3 regions of the Pseudarthrobacter sp. alpha12b genome follow, and region 3 is predicted to be linked to each of the others. Evidence: riboswitches for the same ligand, from Rfam matches in the RefSeq annotation. Region 3 holds a riboswitch; each other region holds the start of a gene.

Region 1 (5,144 bases), 1.5 Mb from region 3:
GCCAAGACCATGCCGGACTTCCCCCAACTGTGGGCCGGCATGCTGGCCCAGGAAGCGGGGTCCGCAGCCGGACCGGAAGGGCGCGGCAGTGGCGCGGAGCACTGATTCCTGGGACGAATCGGACGTTCGCATCCGCCCCAGCAAGAAGGGTTCCCGGCCGCGCACCAAGGACCGGCCCAGCCACGACGACGCCGTAACCGGACGGATCATCACTGTGGACCGCGGCCGGTATACGGCGGTGGTGGGCGAGGACTCGGACAACGAGCGTGTCGTCATCGCAGCGCGCGCCCGGGAACTCCGCCGCTCGCCCGTGGTTGCCGGCGATTTCGTGTCACTGGTGGGGGACGTGTCCGGCGCACCGGACACGCTGGCCCGGCTGGTGAAGATCCAGGACCGCCACACCCTCCTGCGACGCAGCGCCGACGACACGGACCCCATTGAGCGCGCGGTGGTGGCCAACGCGGACCAACTGGTAATCGTGGTGGCGGCGGCCAACCCAGAGCCCCGCACGGGATTCATCGACCGTGCGCTGGTGGCCGCCTACGACGCCGGGATCGAGCCCATCCTGCTGGTCACCAAGGCAGACGTCAAGGACCCCGCAGAGTTGCTGTCCAACTACACCCACCTGGACTTCCCGGTCATCATCAGCAAGACCGCGGACGCACAGGCCTCGGGGATCGACGCAAGGTCCGATGACGGTCTCTCGGCGCGGCTGGACAGCGCGGCCGTGGCGGCCCTCCGTGACCACCTCGACAGCAAGGTCACCGTGATGCTCGGGCACTCCGGTGTTGGAAAGTCCACTATGGTGAACGCGCTGACCGGAGCCGAGCGGGCCACCGGCGGAGTGAACGCCGTGACCGGACGCGGCCGCCACACGTCGTCGTCGGCCCTGGCCCTGCGGCTGGCGGACGCGCCGCCCGGCAGCTGGATCATCGATACCCCGGGTATCCGTTCCTTTGGGCTGGCACACGTGGACCCGGACCGGATCCTGCGCTCCTTCCCGGACCTCTCTCCCGGCATCGAAAACTGTGAACGGGGCTGCAAGCACACTGCAACGGCAGTGGACTGCGGCCTCGATGACTGGGTGGGAGGCGGACACGCAGGTCCCACCGGGCCGGCACGGCTGGCCTCCCTGCGGCGCCTGCTCGGTACCGACCCGCGGATGGAAGCGCAGGAAACCAAGGAGCTCGGGAGCATCAACTGACGCGTTCTCCCGGCAGAACCGTCCGCAGACGGTAGTTTGGAACCATGATCCAACCCGCTTCGAGCTACAACGATGACCTGCGCCTGGCCCATGTCCTGGCCGACTCCGTGGATGACCAGACCATGAGCCGCTTCAAGGCCCTGGACCTGCACGTTGAGACCAAGCCGGACCTGACGCCCGTCACCGACGCGGACAAGGCTGCCGAGGAAGCCATCCGCGGCCAGCTCTCCCGTTCCCGGCCCCGCGACGCCGTCCTGGGCGAGGAATTCGGCAGCACCGGCCATGGTTCGCGGCGCTGGATCATCGATCCCATCGACGGGACCAAGAACTTTGTCCGCGGCGTTCCGGTATGGGCCACGCTGATCGCTCTGGTCGATGAAGGCGAGCCGGTGGTAGGCGTGGTAAGCGCGCCGGCCCTCGGCAAGCGCTGGTGGGCGGCAAAGGGGATGGGCGCGTACATGGGCAGGTCCCTGGCAGCGGCCACCCGGCTCCGGGTCTCCAACGTCTCCAGCCTTTCCGATGCCTCCCTCTCCTACTCCAGCCTGGGCGGTTGGAAGGAACGCGGAAACCTTGACGAGTTCCTCGGGCTCACCGAAGACGTCTGGCGGACCCGGGCCTACGGGGATTTCTGGTCCTACTGCATGGTGGCCGAGGGCTCCGTGGACATTGCCTGCGAACCGGAGCTGAACCTCTACGACATGGCTGCCCTGGTGCCGATCGTTGTGGAGGCAGGCGGCCGCTTCACATCCCTTGAGGGCGAGGACGGACCGTTCGGCGGGAACGCGCTGGCCACCAACTCCATCCTGCACTCCGAAGTGCTGCACCGCCTCAACCCATACTTGGACGATTTGCTCTAACTGCCGCCGTCTTCCCGCTAAAACGAATATTGCGACGCCGGATACCTCCAGAAGGGGGTGTCCGGCGTCGTTTATTCGGCCCCACGTAACAAAGCCCTTAACAATCGCCGCGGCTTCAATCCTGGCCGCCCCATGTCCTACGCTTTTATGCAGGTCACGAGTGCCAGCGCAAAACCCCGGTTTGCTGGCCGGCAACCCTCCATTCGCGGCGGGGTGCCCCGGGTGACGACCAGGCCGGTCCGGAGTGGATGCGGCAAGCGCGGATTCCCCATGCCGGAGTCCTCTATTCAAGTGAGGTCTCTGTGACAACTGCCACCGTCTCCCCCCAGCCCGCCATCGCCGAAGCCGGCATCGACGACGGACGGCTTGCCGACGAACGCCGTGCCGTTGCCGGCCGCCCCCTTGCTGCCGTCACCGGCGCCGAAATCCAGGCGCCCCTGATTTCCGGCGGGCACGTGCGGTACGCCAACCTCGATTACGGCGCCTCCGCCCCGGCGCTGTCCGTGGTGTCCGCCTACCTGAATGAGATCCTGCCCTACTACGCGAGCGTCCACCGCGGAGCGGGCTATGCCTCCCAGATCAGCACCTCCGTATACGAGAATGCGCGCAGCATCGTCAGGGATTTCGTGGGCGGCCGCCCGGATGATTCGGTCATCTTCACCCGCAACACGACGGATTCGCTGAACCTGCTGGCGGGCTGCCTTCCGGTCACCGGGGGCCGCCCTGACGGTGACGTCCTCTACCTGGACATCGAGCACCACGCCAACCTGCTGCCATGGCAGGGCGTTCCGCACCGCAGCATCGTGGCCGCAGACACGGTCGCGGGCACCCTTGACGCCGTCCGTGCCGAACTGGAGCAGGGCGGGGTCAGCCTGCTGGCGGTGACCGGCGCTTCGAATGTCACCGGCGAGATCCTTCCCATCCGGGCCCTGGCCGCGATCGCCCACCAGCACGGCGCACGGATCGTGGTGGACGCAGCCCAGCTCGCGCCGCACCGCCGGGTGGACATCAGCGCGGACGACGTCGACTACCTCGCCTTTTCCGGCCACAAGCTGTACGCCCCGTTCGGCGCGGGCGTCCTGGTGGGACGGCCTGACTGGCTGGACGCCGGCGTCCCGCACCTCGCCGGTGGCGGCGCCGTCAAGGAAGCAAGGCTCGACGGCGTCAGCTGGGCCACGGGGCCGGCCCGCCATGAGGGGGGCTCGCCGAATGTCCTCGGCGCTGCCACCCTGGCCCGTGCGACCCAGGTGATCGCAGTACTCGACCAGGACCGGTGGCATGCCCACGAATCCGCCATCCGCTCCTTCCTGGTGGCGGGCCTGCAGGACATCGAAGGGGTCACCGTCCACCAGATCTTCAAGGACACCAACCCGGAAACTGACACCATCGGCGTGGTCAACTTTTCCGTGGAAGGCTACGACGCTGGACTGGTGGCAGCCTATCTCTCCGCAGAGCACGGGGTGGGCCTGCGCGACGGCCGCTTCTGCGCCCATCCCCTGCTGAAGCGCCTGGGCCTGCCGTCGGGCTCCCTCCGGGCAAGCTTCGGCGTGGGCTCACGGCTGGAGGACGCCGAACGCCTCCTCGCCGGCATCAGGGCCCTGCGCAGCAACGGACTCGGATGGGACTACGTGGTGGATGCGGGCCGCTGGGTGCCCGCCAACGATTTCCGCACCTACCCGCACTGGGCCCCCAACACCCCGGGAACCGCCGGCGCAGCCCCCTGCATCGACGACTAAGGCAGGGGCAGTTCCCCGGCCCGGCCGCGGCGCCCCCGGATTGCCGTCCTGCCAACTCCGGTGACCGCACATGCGGTATCTTCGAGGGGAGATCACCGGCAGGACAAGAAGGAGGCCACGCGTGGTTCGGGGTGGCCCCAGGCTTGATCACTTGCGGCGCAGGGAGCTCGGGCAGAGCTTCCAGGACGGCGGCCGGCACTACCAGCGTGTCCGGCCCGGCTATCCTCCGGAATCGGCCCGGTGGCTGGTGCCCGCAGGGGCCCATGACGCCTTGGACGTCGGCGCGGGTACCGGAAAGTTCACGGCGTTGCTGCTGGCCATGGGACTGGATGTCACCGCAATCGACCCCTCCGCGGACATGCTCGCCCAGCTGAAGGCGCACTGCCCCGCTGCCACGGCTGTGCCGGGGACTGCCGAGGCGACAGGCCTGCCTGACGCCGGATTCGACGTCGTCACCGTTGCCCAGGCGTGGCACTGGTGCGATCCCCGGGCGGCAAGCACGGAATTGGCGCGCGTCCTGCGCCCGCACGGAACGCTGGGCCTGGTCTGGAACCAGCTGGACACCTCCGTGCCCTGGGTGCACCGGCTCTCCCGGATCATGCATGCGGGCGACGTGTACCGGCCTGGCCACAAGCCCGTCGTCGGACCCGAATTCCACGGACTCGAAGGGCACGTCACCCGCTGGCAGGACAGGCTGACCACCGGGGACTTGATGGAGCTCACCAAGTCGCGCAGCTACTACCTGCGGGCCGGTGAGGCGACGCGGGCCAAAGTCCTGACCAACCTGGACTGGTACCTCCACGAACACCTGGCCTACGCCCCGGACCAGGAACTTGACCTCCCCTACCTCACCCTGGCGTGGCGCGCCGTCAAGGCATGACCGCTGCGGCGCGCGCTGCCGGCCCGGCCAAACCGGTAGGCTTGGACGGGTGAAGACCAGCGCGCCCTCCTCCTCGATCGAGGACTACGTCAAGGTCATCTATTCCTTCACGGAATGGCAGGACAAGCCCATCACGTCCTCCCAGTTGGCACAGCGGCTGGGGGTCGCAAACTCCTCCGTATCGGAGATGGTCCGCAAGTTGAAGGACCAGGGCCTGGTGGACCATAAGCCATACAGCGCCGTCACGCTGACCGAGGCCGGCCTGCGCCTGGCCCTGTCAATGGTCCGGCGCCACCGGCTGATCGAGACCTACCTTGTCCAGCGGCTCGGCTACAGCTGGGACGAGGTACACGATGAAGCCGAACAGCTGGAGCACGCGGTGTCGGATACGTTCATCGAACGCGTCGCGGCCAAACTCGGTGACCCGCAACGTGACCCGCACGGCGACCCCATCCCCACGGCGGACG
Region 2 (5,144 bases), 1.9 Mb from region 3:
AGCAAGGGGAACGAGTCCTCGAACTGCGACGGCAGGAGCCTGAACCTGGTCACGGCCCCCACTGCGTACACGGCGAGCGTTGCCAGCAACACCCAGACGGCCTTGCCGCGGTTGAGCGCCGCAAGGATCAGCGGGCTGACCAGCAACAGCACCACGTAAAGACCCATCACGTTGAACTGCCAGGGCCCAAACTGCAGCAGCACGATGGCCGGCAGCACCTGGGGCGGCACGGGGAACTGGAACAGCGATGACATGCCCGCATAGAGGTCGTAGGTCCGGCCGGCACCAGTATGCCCGGCGCCGCCGGTTCCCTGGTCTACGAACGTGGTCAGGGCCTCGGTGTGGAAGAACGGGAGCAGGGACAGAAGGAAAACGCCGATCAGCACGGCCAGTGAGGTGACGTAGAGCTTCCCGGCCCGGCGGGACGTGAGGTCCACAACCCGGCCGAAGTCCTCCTTGGCCTTGGGCCCGTACACCATGCCCACCACCAGGCCGGAGAACAGGACGAACAGTTCAGCGCCTGACACGAAGCCCACCGCCTCCTGGGTGAGCAGCTGGAACAGGGAGGCCATACCCAGGTGGTTGACCACGACGAAGACAATGGCCATCCCGCGGAGCAGGTCGACCCGCGAATCCCTGCTGGAGGGGTCCTGGTAACTCCAGGATGTGGCGGCGTTGATCCGGCGGGGAACCTGCCATAGGGCCACCAGGAGGATGGCCATGGCGGCAGCAACCGTCCAGGCTGCCGCACCGGAGAGGGTGTTGGCCCGGACATAGGTGCTTCCCGAGGCCACATCGGTGACAGGGCCGGTGACCAGCGGCGACGCCTTCAGCCTGTCCAGCGCAGCCTTGGCGATATCCGGACTTCCCGTGAGCAGCCAACTGATGCTGGCCACGCCGGTATCCCTGGTGCTGGTGCGCTCGTCCCACACAACGGCGGCCGTTCCCGCGAAACCCGGGGACGTGGCAGTTGCCACGACCTGGTCCCACCAGCCCGTCTTAATGTCCAGCTCGGACGCGCCACCGGATGCTGGGCTGTAGAACGCCGCAGTCTGGAGGAGGAACGGCTTCTTGCGGGCCTCGGCGTAGGTGCCGTAGAAGTTTTCGCTGCCGGAGGCCGTCAGCATCTCCTGGAGCTCGCCGGCTCCCGGGAGGGAGTTGACGGCGGCCCCGCCGGCAGTGTCGTCGTGATAGGCGGTCAGCCCCACCCAGTCCACGGCGTCGTCGCCGGGGTAGTACGGGGCATAGGCGCTGTCGCTTCCGTTCCAGGTCCCGTCCCCATTCGTATCCAGGAGGGAAAACCCATCGCTTCCCGGCTGCGGCGCATTCCGGTTCCGGTCGAAGGGGTAGTCCTTGCCCAGGTACGGCGCCCACACCATGGTGGCCCGGCCGCCGTCGTACTTTTTGAACGCTGCCGCCACGGCCTGGAAGGCCTGCCGGTAAGTGGCCGGCTGTTGGCCCCAGGGCACCCAGCTGGCGTTCATATCGGGGGCGAACCGGACCAGCAACTGCCCCTTGAACCCAGTGGTCAGGTCGCGCACCTGCGCTGCGAACGCTTCCGCTTCCTGGGCCCCGAGCTGGTCCAGGGGAACCGACGGCTTCACCGTCAGCAAGGCATGGGCGCCCTTCGCTGCAGTCTGCTGCAGGAACCCGTCAATGTCATTCCGCTCCGAATCGCGGTAGGGAATGGTGATGTCGTGGCCGAAGACCGCCGGGCTGGCGCCGAGCCGGTCACTGAAGCCCGCAGCGGTATCCTCCCCCCACTCGAGCACCGCCCCCAGCCAGGGCTTGCCCTTGTCCGGCGCAGCGTCCTCCGCATGAGCCGGCCCCGCCGGGGCCGCCAGAACCAGGAGGCCAACGAGGGCCGCTGCCAAAAAGGCGGCGACGGAACGCCGACGGCTCCTGCGGGTTACGGCGTGGTGCTGCGATGTGTGTGCCCGCATGCTGACAAGGACCCCCCGGTGCTCTTTGCTCTGGCGACGGGGCGGCGCCCCGGTATGAACTTTATCGGCCCGCGGCATCACCCGTGGCGTGTTGCCGGCAGCTCAATTACGGAACATGACGACGGCGGCGGTGCGGCTCGGCGCGGCAGATGTTACGTTTTTGGGGAGTAATGAGTACCGGTGCCAAGCCCTGACTTGCCGGTCGGCAACCCTCCCTTTCGCGGCGGGGTGCCTCAGGTGAATACTCGGCATATCGACCGATTCGAGCTGCAAGCGTGAAAGAAGGAGATCCGTCGTGTCCGACGCACCTGCCCCTGACGAAAAATTGTCCTACCGCCTGATCACCGGCCCGGACGACCGCGCATTCTGCGAGCGGATCTCCGCTGCCCTGGCGGAAGGATACGTGCTGCACGGCAGCCCGGCGGCCACCTTCAACGGCACCCGCGTCATTGTGGCGCAGGCAATTGTCCTCCCGGCTGCGATCGCCTCGGCGGACGCCGCTGTGGCCACCGCGGTGGACCAGCTGGACGCCGAATTTGAGGGCGAGTTCGACGGCGAGGGCCACGCATGAGCTACGCGGGAGACCTCACGCCCCAGGAAGCATGGGCAAAGCTGGAGCGGGGCGCCATCCTGGTGGACGTCCGCACCGAGGGCGAATGGGCCCACATCGGGATTCCGGATACGAAAGCCACGGACAACGATCCCCTGTTCATCCAGTGGACCTTCCCGGGCGGCATCCCCAACCCGGACTTCATCAAGGACCTGTCGCAGCAGGCACCGGAGGACCCCGGCGCGGAAGTGGTATTCCTCTGCCGCTCCGGCAAGCGTTCCATCGCCGCGGCAACTGCAGCCACCCAGGCCGGATTCACCGCCTACAGCGTCCTGGAGGGCTTCGAAGGCGACCCCGACCGCTATGGCGAGCGGACCGTGAATGGCTGGAAGAACCGCGGCCTCCCCACCAACCTCGGAAAGAACTAAGTGACCTTCAACCCAGACGCCCAAGGCTGGAACCCCGACACCCAGGCCGTCCGCGGCGGCCTGGACCGCACCAACTTCCAGGAAACGTCCGAGGCCATCTTCCTGAACTCCGGCTTCGTCTACGAATCCGCCGCGGCAGCCGAACGCGCCTTCACCGGCGAGGACGAGCGCTTCGTCTACTCCCGTTACGGCAACCCGTCCGTGGCCACCTTCCAGGAGCGGCTCAGGCTGCTGGAAGGCACCGAAGCGTGCTTTGCGACGGCGTCGGGCATGTCCGCGGTGTTCACCGCGCTGGGTGCCCTGCTGGCTGCCGGCGACCGCGTGGTGGCTGCCCGCTCGCTGTTCGGTTCGTGCTTTGTAATCCTGAACGAAATCCTGCCCCGGTGGGGTGTGGAGACGGTCTTCGTGGACGGCCCCGACCTGGACCAATGGCGCGAAGCCCTCTCCAAGCCCACCACCGCCGTCTTCTTCGAGTCGCCGTCCAACCCCATGCAGGAGATCGTGGACATCGCCGCGGTCAGCGAACTGGCGCATGCGGCCGGGGCCACCGTGGTGGCGGACAACGTCTTTGCCACTCCCCTGCTGCAGCGCTGCGGCGACCTGGGCGCTGACGTCATCGTCTACTCCGGCACTAAGCACATCGATGGCCAGGGCCGGGTGATGGGCGGCGCCATCCTGGGCACCAAGGAGTTCATCGACGGCCCGGTGAAGCAGCTGATGCGCCACACCGGCCCTGCACTTTCCGCTTTCAACGCCTGGGTCCTCACCAAGGGCCTGGAAACCATGGGCCTGCGCGTCAACCACTCGTCTGCCACCGCCCTGCGGCTCGCCGAATGGCTGGAGGAACAGCCGGCCGTGAGTTGGGTGAAGTATCCGTTGCTGAAGTCGCATCCGCAGTACGCGCTGGCGGCGAAGCAGATGAGTGCCGGCGGCACGGTCCTTACCTTCGAGCTCGCTTCTTCCGGCGGGCGCTCCGGCAAGGAAGCGGCTTTCGCGCTGCTCGACGGGCTGCGGATCATCGATATCTCCAACAACCTTGGTGATGCAAAGTCCCTGATCACCCACCCCGCCACCACCACGCACCGCGCCATGGGGCCGGAAGGGCGTGCCGCCATCGGCCTGAGTGACGGCGTGGTCCGGCTCTCCGTGGGACTCGAGGACCCCGATGACCTTATCCGCGACCTGGAACAGGCACTGAAGCAGATCTAGCGGCCGACGCACACAGTCAACTCTGGCGGACCCGCAGCAGCTCCGGGGTGGCCTCCACGTCCGAAAGGTCCAGGCCGCCGCGCATCGTCACGTACACGGCCTGGCGGACCACCGCACCGAACCCCATGTCCTCAGGTGGTGGTCCCGCCAATGCCTTGTCGCGGGCACGGCGCTGTTCAGCGGCCCCTGGTCCCCTGGCGATGATGTCCTCCACTCCCTGCCGGGCCAGCGCCAGCTCGCCTTGTTCGGCGAGGACGGGGGCCAGGTAATCCACCAGGGAACGGACCACGTCCGCAGCTGGTGCAGGCCGGAAGTTGCCAAAGTCCAGGAGTTCGCCGCTGAGTCCCGCGCTGCTGGCCTGCCAGGACGCCATCCGCAGAAGCACCGTGGGCACGGGGGCAGGATCCACACCGGCACGCCACTCGCGGCTGGCTGATTCCACCAGCGCGCGGACCAGCACGGCAATGAGGGCGGCGTCCTCGGCCCGAAGGCATACGTCGGCCACCCGCACTTCCACCGTGGGGTGGTTGCGGGACAGCCGGGCATCGAAGTACAGCATGCCTTCATCGAGCATGACCCCGGTTTCCAGCAGCCGCGCAACCACCCGCCGGTATGCAGGGTAGGTTCCATAGATGCCGGTTGGGCCAGCGGTGGGCCAGCGGTTCCATGCCTGGGTGCGGTAGCTCTCGAATCCGGTGGGCACACCGTTCCAGAACGGTGAATTGGCGCTCAGCGCGGTCAAAACCGCCAGCTTGTCCCGGATCCGGTCCAGGACGGCCACGCCTTCTTCCGGCGATTCAATGAACGTGTGGACGTGGAAGCCACAGGTCAGCTGCTCCTGGGCCGTCAGCCCGAAACGTTCCAGCATCCTGGCGTAGCGGGGGTCGGGAGTGGTGTGGCTGGTGGACGCCAATGGCGAGGTGGCCAGTGCCGCCACCCGGGCATCATGCTTCCTGGCGGCCTGGTCCGCCAGGGCGCGTCCCGCCCGGATCTGTTCCAGCAGGCCCCCGTGTT
Region 3 (5,144 bases):
ACCCTTCACTGCCTCAACGCCGAGGGCAGTTGCAATACGGTCGGTAGTGGCCGCGAGGCCATCGTGTTCACAGGCGTAAGAGACGTGATCCATGCGCATGCGAACATCTTGGCACTTTGTGATCGGGCTCTCAGCTAAGGCTAGCCTTACTAGCATTTTGACTGCCGGCTGCCCTGGTCCCAGCGCGCGCGGAGCCGCAGGAAGACCTTGTTCGTCACAATCCTGTTCACGGCAACCACCGGCTTCCTAGACTGGGCGCAGGTCATGAGTGCCAGCGCCAAGCCCCGGCTCGCTGGCCGGCAACCCTCCATCCGCGGTGGGGTGCCCCGGGTGAAGACCTGGCTCTCCGGCAACAGCCGGGAGCAAGCGCGGCCCGTAAGGCTCCGAGCATGCCGGGCCCATGTCAAAGGAGATTTGGATGTCCCACGGATGGTCCTTCGAAACCCGCCAGATCCATGCCGGCCAGGCGGTGGACAGTGCCACAGGGGCGCGTGCCCTGCCCATCTACCAGACCACGTCATTTGTGTTCCCGAGTGCCGAAAGCGCCGCCAACCGCTTCGCCCTGGCCGAACTTGCGCCCATCTACACCCGCATCGGCAACCCCACACAGGATGCCGTCGAACAGCGGATTGCCAGCCTCGAAGGAGGCCTGGCCGCGTTGCTGCTCAGCTCCGGGCAGGCCGCCGAGACCTTCGCGGTCCTGAACATTGCGGAGGCGGGCGACCATATCGTGGCCAGCCCCAGCCTCTACGGCGGCACCTACAACCTGTTTGCCCACACCCTGAAGAAGTTCGGTATCTCGGTCACCTTCGTGGCAGACCCGGACAACCTGGACCAGTGGCGCGATGCCGTCCAGCCCAACACCAAGCTCTTCTTCGGTGAAGTCGTTTCCAACCCGCGCCAGGATGTCCTGGACATCGAAGGCATCTCGCAGGTGGCCCATCAGGCCGGAGTGCCGCTGATCGTGGACAACACCCTGTCCACCCCCTACCTGATCCGCCCCTTGGAGTGGGGAGCGGACATCGTGATCCACTCAGCCACCAAATACCTGGGCGGCCACGGCACGGCCATCGCCGGCGTCATTGTCGATTCCGGCAAGTTCGATTTCAGCAAGGACCCCGCGCGGTTCCCCGGCTTCAACACCCCGGACCCCACCTACAACGGCCTGGTCTACGCCCGCGACCTGGGGGAGGGTGGCGCTCTCGGGGCCAACCTGTCCTACATCCTCAAGGCCCGCGTGCAGCTGCTCCGCGACCTGGGCTCGGCGGTGTCGCCCTTTAACGCCTTCCTGATTTCCCAGGGCCTGGAGACGTTGAGCCTGCGGGTGGAGCGGCACGTGGCGAACGCCACGGAGGTGGCGCGCTGGCTGGAGGCAAGGGACGACGTCGAATCCGTCGCCTACGCCGGGCTGCCGTCCAGCCCCTGGTACGGGCGTGGCCGCAAGTACGGGCCCAAGGGGACAGGCGCCGTCGTCGCCTTCAACCTTGCCGGCGGGGCTGAAGCGGGCAAGCGCTTCGTCGACGCCCTGGAGCTGCACTCCCATGTGGCCAACATCGGTGACGTCCGCTCGTTGGTCATCCACCCGGCGTCGACCACGCACAGCCAGCTCTCGCCGGAGCAGCAGGTCGTCGCCGGGGTGCATCCGGGACTGGTCCGGCTGTCCGTGGGCCTGGAGCATATCGATGACATCCTGGCCGACCTGGAAGCAGGCTTCCGCGCAGCCAAGGGCGCTGAAGCCTGACGTCAGAGCCGGGGCTGCAGCACGTGCCGCAGGCAAGCCGGGAAAGTCACAACCGGTCATACTCTTGGCCTGGAGTGGGGGGTGTTTCGTACACTCGAACCAGGTCATGAGTGCCAGTGACAGCCCCGGCTTGCTGGCCGGCAACCCTCCATCCGCGGTGGGGTGCCCCGGGTGAAGACCTGGCCTGCCGGTCAAATGACGGCAGGCAAGCGCGTAGAAGAGGTCTTGCCATGACGGTTACCGTCGCCCGAACCACCATCCCTGAACACGGAATCGTCCGCTACGCCTCCATCGGGGGACTGGAACTTGAAGCCGGCGGCTACCTGCCGGACGTCACCCTGGCCTACGAAACCTGGGGGACGCTCAACGCGGACGCCAGCAACGCCATCCTGGTCGAGCACGCACTGACCGGCAGCACCCACGTGACCCGCGGCGACACCGACGAAGAAGGCTGGTGGGAGCAGCTGGCCGGCCCCGGCGCCCCCGTGGATACAAACCGTTTCTTCGTGGTGTCCGTCAATATCGTGGGCGGCTGCTATGGGTCCACCGGCCCCTCCTCACCGGCCCCGGATGGAGCGCCGTGGGGCTCGAGGTTCCCCCTGGTCACGCTGCGCGACAGCACCGCTGCGGAGGCCCGGCTGGCAGACCAGCTGGGCATCAAGAGCTGGTTCGCAGTCCTTGGGGGATCCATGGGCGGCGCCCGGGCCCTGGAATGGGCCGTGATGTACCCCGAGAGGGTGCAGCGCTGCGCCGTGATCTCGGTGGGGGCCGCCAGCACGGCCGAACAGATTGCCTTCGCGCAGGCCCAGACATTGGCCATCCGGCAGGACCCGAACTTCAACGGCGGCGACTACTACGGCGGTCCAAGCCCGGAAGAGGGGCTCGCGCTCGCCCGGCGCATCGCCCACATCACCTACCGGTCCGCCGCGGAACTGGAAGGCCGCTTCGGCCGCTCACCGCAGGCGCCCGAGTCGCCCCTTCAGGGGGAAGTTCTTGCCTCCCGGGGCCGCTACCAGGTGGAAAGCTACCTGGACCATCAGGGCAACAAGCTCGTGAAGCGCTTCGACGCCAACAGCTATATCGCCCTGACCGAGGCGCTGATGAGCCACGATGTCTGCCGGGGACGGGGCTCCCTTGCCGAAGCATTGGCCAAGTCCACGGCACGGTTCTTTGTGGCCGCCGTCGACTCCGACCGGCTGTACTTCCCGTCGCAGTCCCATGAGCTGGCCCAAGCGCTGCCCGGCGACGTGGATGTCCACCTCATCCAGGCGCCAATCGGCCATGACGGGTTCCTGACGGAGATTGGGCAGCTGGGCGGCCAATTGCGCAGCACCTTCCTGGCCTAGCGGGGCACGCCCCGGGGCGTCGAGCCACGTCCAGCGCAGGAAGAAACAGCTGCATGTGCATTCCTGCAGATGCGTTCTGCACTAATCGGCGTTGAGGTTGCACCGCCAGCAGACCATACTCAATCGAATCCGGCTTTCGTGGTGTGCATCACACCCGTCTGCCATCGACTGGTCCCCGTGGTGTCGACGACGATGCCGAAGGAGTTCGCATGAGTACGGAAAGCTCCGCCGCAAGGCGTACAGAGGAAACCGACGTCAAGGCCTCAGGCCTGAAGAAGGTGGTTACGGCGTCCATGGCCGGAACCGTCGTGGAATGGTACGAGTTCTTCCTCTACGCGTCGGCTGCCACCCTGGTGTTCGGAAAGGCCTTCTTCCCCAACGCCGGCACCGAACTGGACGGCATCATCGCCGCCTTCCTCACCTATGCCGTCGGCTTCGTTGCACGCCCCATCGGCGGCATCGTCTTTGGCCACTTCGGCGACAAGTTCGGCCGGAAGAAGCTGCTGCAGCTGAGCATCATCCTGGTGGGGGTCTCCACCTTCCTCATGGGCTGCCTGCCCACATTCGCGCAGATCGGCTACTGGGCGCCCACGCTGCTGGTGGTCCTCCGGTTTGCCCAGGGCTTCGCGGTGGGCGGGGAGTGGGGCGGCGCGGTCCTCCTCGTGGCGGAGCACAGCCCCAGCAAGTCCCGTGGCTTCTGGGCCAGCTGGCCGCAATCGGCCGTGCCGTTGGGCAACCTCCTGGCCACGGCCGTGCTGTTCGTCCTGTCCTCCACGCTGACCCAGGACGCGTTCCTGGGCTGGGGCTGGCGCGTGGCGTTCTGGCTCTCAGCCGTCATCGTCCTGATCGGTTACTACATCCGCACCAAGGTCAACGACGCCCCCATTTTCCTGGAGGCCCGCAAGGAGGTGGCGGAGGGCCACAAGGGCTATGGCGTGGCTGAAGTGTTCCGGCGCTACCCGCGCGGCGTCTTCACCGCCATGGGCCTGCGTTTCGCTGAGAACATCCTCTACTACCTTGTAGTGACGTTCTCCATCACCTACCTGAAGACTGTGGTGCAGGCCGATACCACCCGCATCCTCCTGCTGCTGCTCCTCGCCCACGCCGTCCACTTCGCCGTCGTGCCCATGGTTGGCAAGCTGTCGGACCGCTTCGGCCGCAAACCCGTCTACATGGCCGGAGCCATCATGGGCGCCACCTGGGGTTTCTTCGCCTTCCCCATGATGGACACAAAGAGCGACTTCATCATCCTGGCCGCCATCATGATCGGCCTGGTGTTCCACGCCTTCATGTACGCCGGGCAGCCCGCCATCATGGCGGAAATGTTCCCCACCCGGATGCGCTATTCCGGGGTGTCCCTGGGCTACCAGGTGACGTCCATCGTGGCAGGCTCCCTGGCTCCGATCATCGCCGCGTCGCTCCTGGGAACCTATAAGTCCTCCGTCCCCGTGGCGGTGTACCTGCTCATCGCGTGTGCCATCACCGCCGTCGCGGTTTTCTTCCTGAAGGAAACCCGGGGCATCTCGCTGCACGACGTTGACGCGGCCGACGCCAAGGGCACTGCCGACCTGCTCGCGGCCAGCAAGAAGTAAGCCCATGAAAGCCGCCGTCCTTTATTCCACCGTTCCCGCTGCCCCCACTGCCGCGGGCGCTGCGGGGAAACAGACCTACTCCGAGGCCCGGCCGCTGCTGGTGCAGGAACTGGAGCAGCCGGAGCCGCGTGCCGGGGAACTGGGAGTTTCCATCACCTATTCGAGCCTGTGCCACTCGGACCTGTCGGTAGTGGACGGTTCCCGCGTCCGGCCTCTTCCCATGGCTTTGGGCCACGAGGCGGTGGGGCGCGTGGTGTCCGTGGGCGAGGGCGTGTCCGATGTATCCGTGGGCGACCACGTGGTGCTGGTTTTCGTGCCCAGCTGCGGGCACTGCCGGGCATGCCTGGCCGGACGGCCTGCACTTTGCCACCGGGCAGCAGAGGTCAATGGCTCCGGCGACCTGCTGCACGGGCCTGCGCTGTTGCGGACCCCGGCGGGGGAGCGCATCAACCACCACTTGGGCGT

What was found. A riboswitch is a leader RNA that binds a small molecule or an ion and turns the genes downstream of it on or off. The one in region 3 is predicted to bind S-adenosylmethionine.
Region 1: linked by a shared signal. The riboswitch ahead of ACTAQI_RS08755 (aminotransferase class V-fold PLP-dependent enzyme) and the one ahead of metX (homoserine O-acetyltransferase MetX) in region 3 are both predicted to bind S-adenosylmethionine.
Region 2: linked by a shared signal. The riboswitch ahead of ACTAQI_RS14930 (DUF1737 domain-containing protein) and the one ahead of metX (homoserine O-acetyltransferase MetX) in region 3 are both predicted to bind S-adenosylmethionine.

Annotation. Positions count from the first base shown of each region.
Region 1 is NZ_CP196746.1:1,917,859-1,923,002, forward strand. It holds gene aroA (3-phosphoshikimate 1-carboxyvinyltransferase) at 1-105, shown strand, start outside; gene rsgA (ribosome small subunit-dependent GTPase A) at 89-1,204, shown strand; gene hisN (histidinol-phosphatase) at 1,249-2,061, shown strand; SAM riboswitch class IV at 2,214-2,327, shown strand; gene ACTAQI_RS08755 (aminotransferase class V-fold PLP-dependent enzyme) at 2,364-3,797, shown strand; gene ACTAQI_RS08760 (class I SAM-dependent methyltransferase) at 3,919-4,677, shown strand; gene ACTAQI_RS08765 (metal-dependent transcriptional regulator) at 4,727-5,144, shown strand, end outside.
Region 2 is NZ_CP196746.1:3,222,247-3,227,390, forward strand. It holds gene opgC (OpgC domain-containing protein) at 1-1,943, opposite strand, end outside; SAM riboswitch class IV at 2,110-2,225, shown strand; gene ACTAQI_RS14930 (DUF1737 domain-containing protein) at 2,239-2,514, shown strand; gene ACTAQI_RS14935 (rhodanese-like domain-containing protein) at 2,511-2,921, shown strand; gene ACTAQI_RS14940 (O-succinylhomoserine sulfhydrylase) at 2,922-4,130, shown strand; gene ACTAQI_RS14945 (glutamate--cysteine ligase 2) at 4,147-5,144, opposite strand, start outside.
Region 3 is NZ_CP196746.1:466,653-471,796, forward strand. It holds gene ACTAQI_RS02000 (VOC family protein) at 1-99, opposite strand, end outside; SAM riboswitch class IV at 261-375, shown strand; gene ACTAQI_RS02005 (bifunctional o-acetylhomoserine/o-acetylserine sulfhydrylase) at 419-1,741, shown strand; SAM riboswitch class IV at 1,844-1,959, shown strand; gene metX (homoserine O-acetyltransferase MetX) at 1,972-3,087, shown strand; gene ACTAQI_RS02015 (MFS transporter) at 3,297-4,679, shown strand; gene ACTAQI_RS02020 (zinc-binding dehydrogenase) at 4,684-5,144, shown strand, end outside.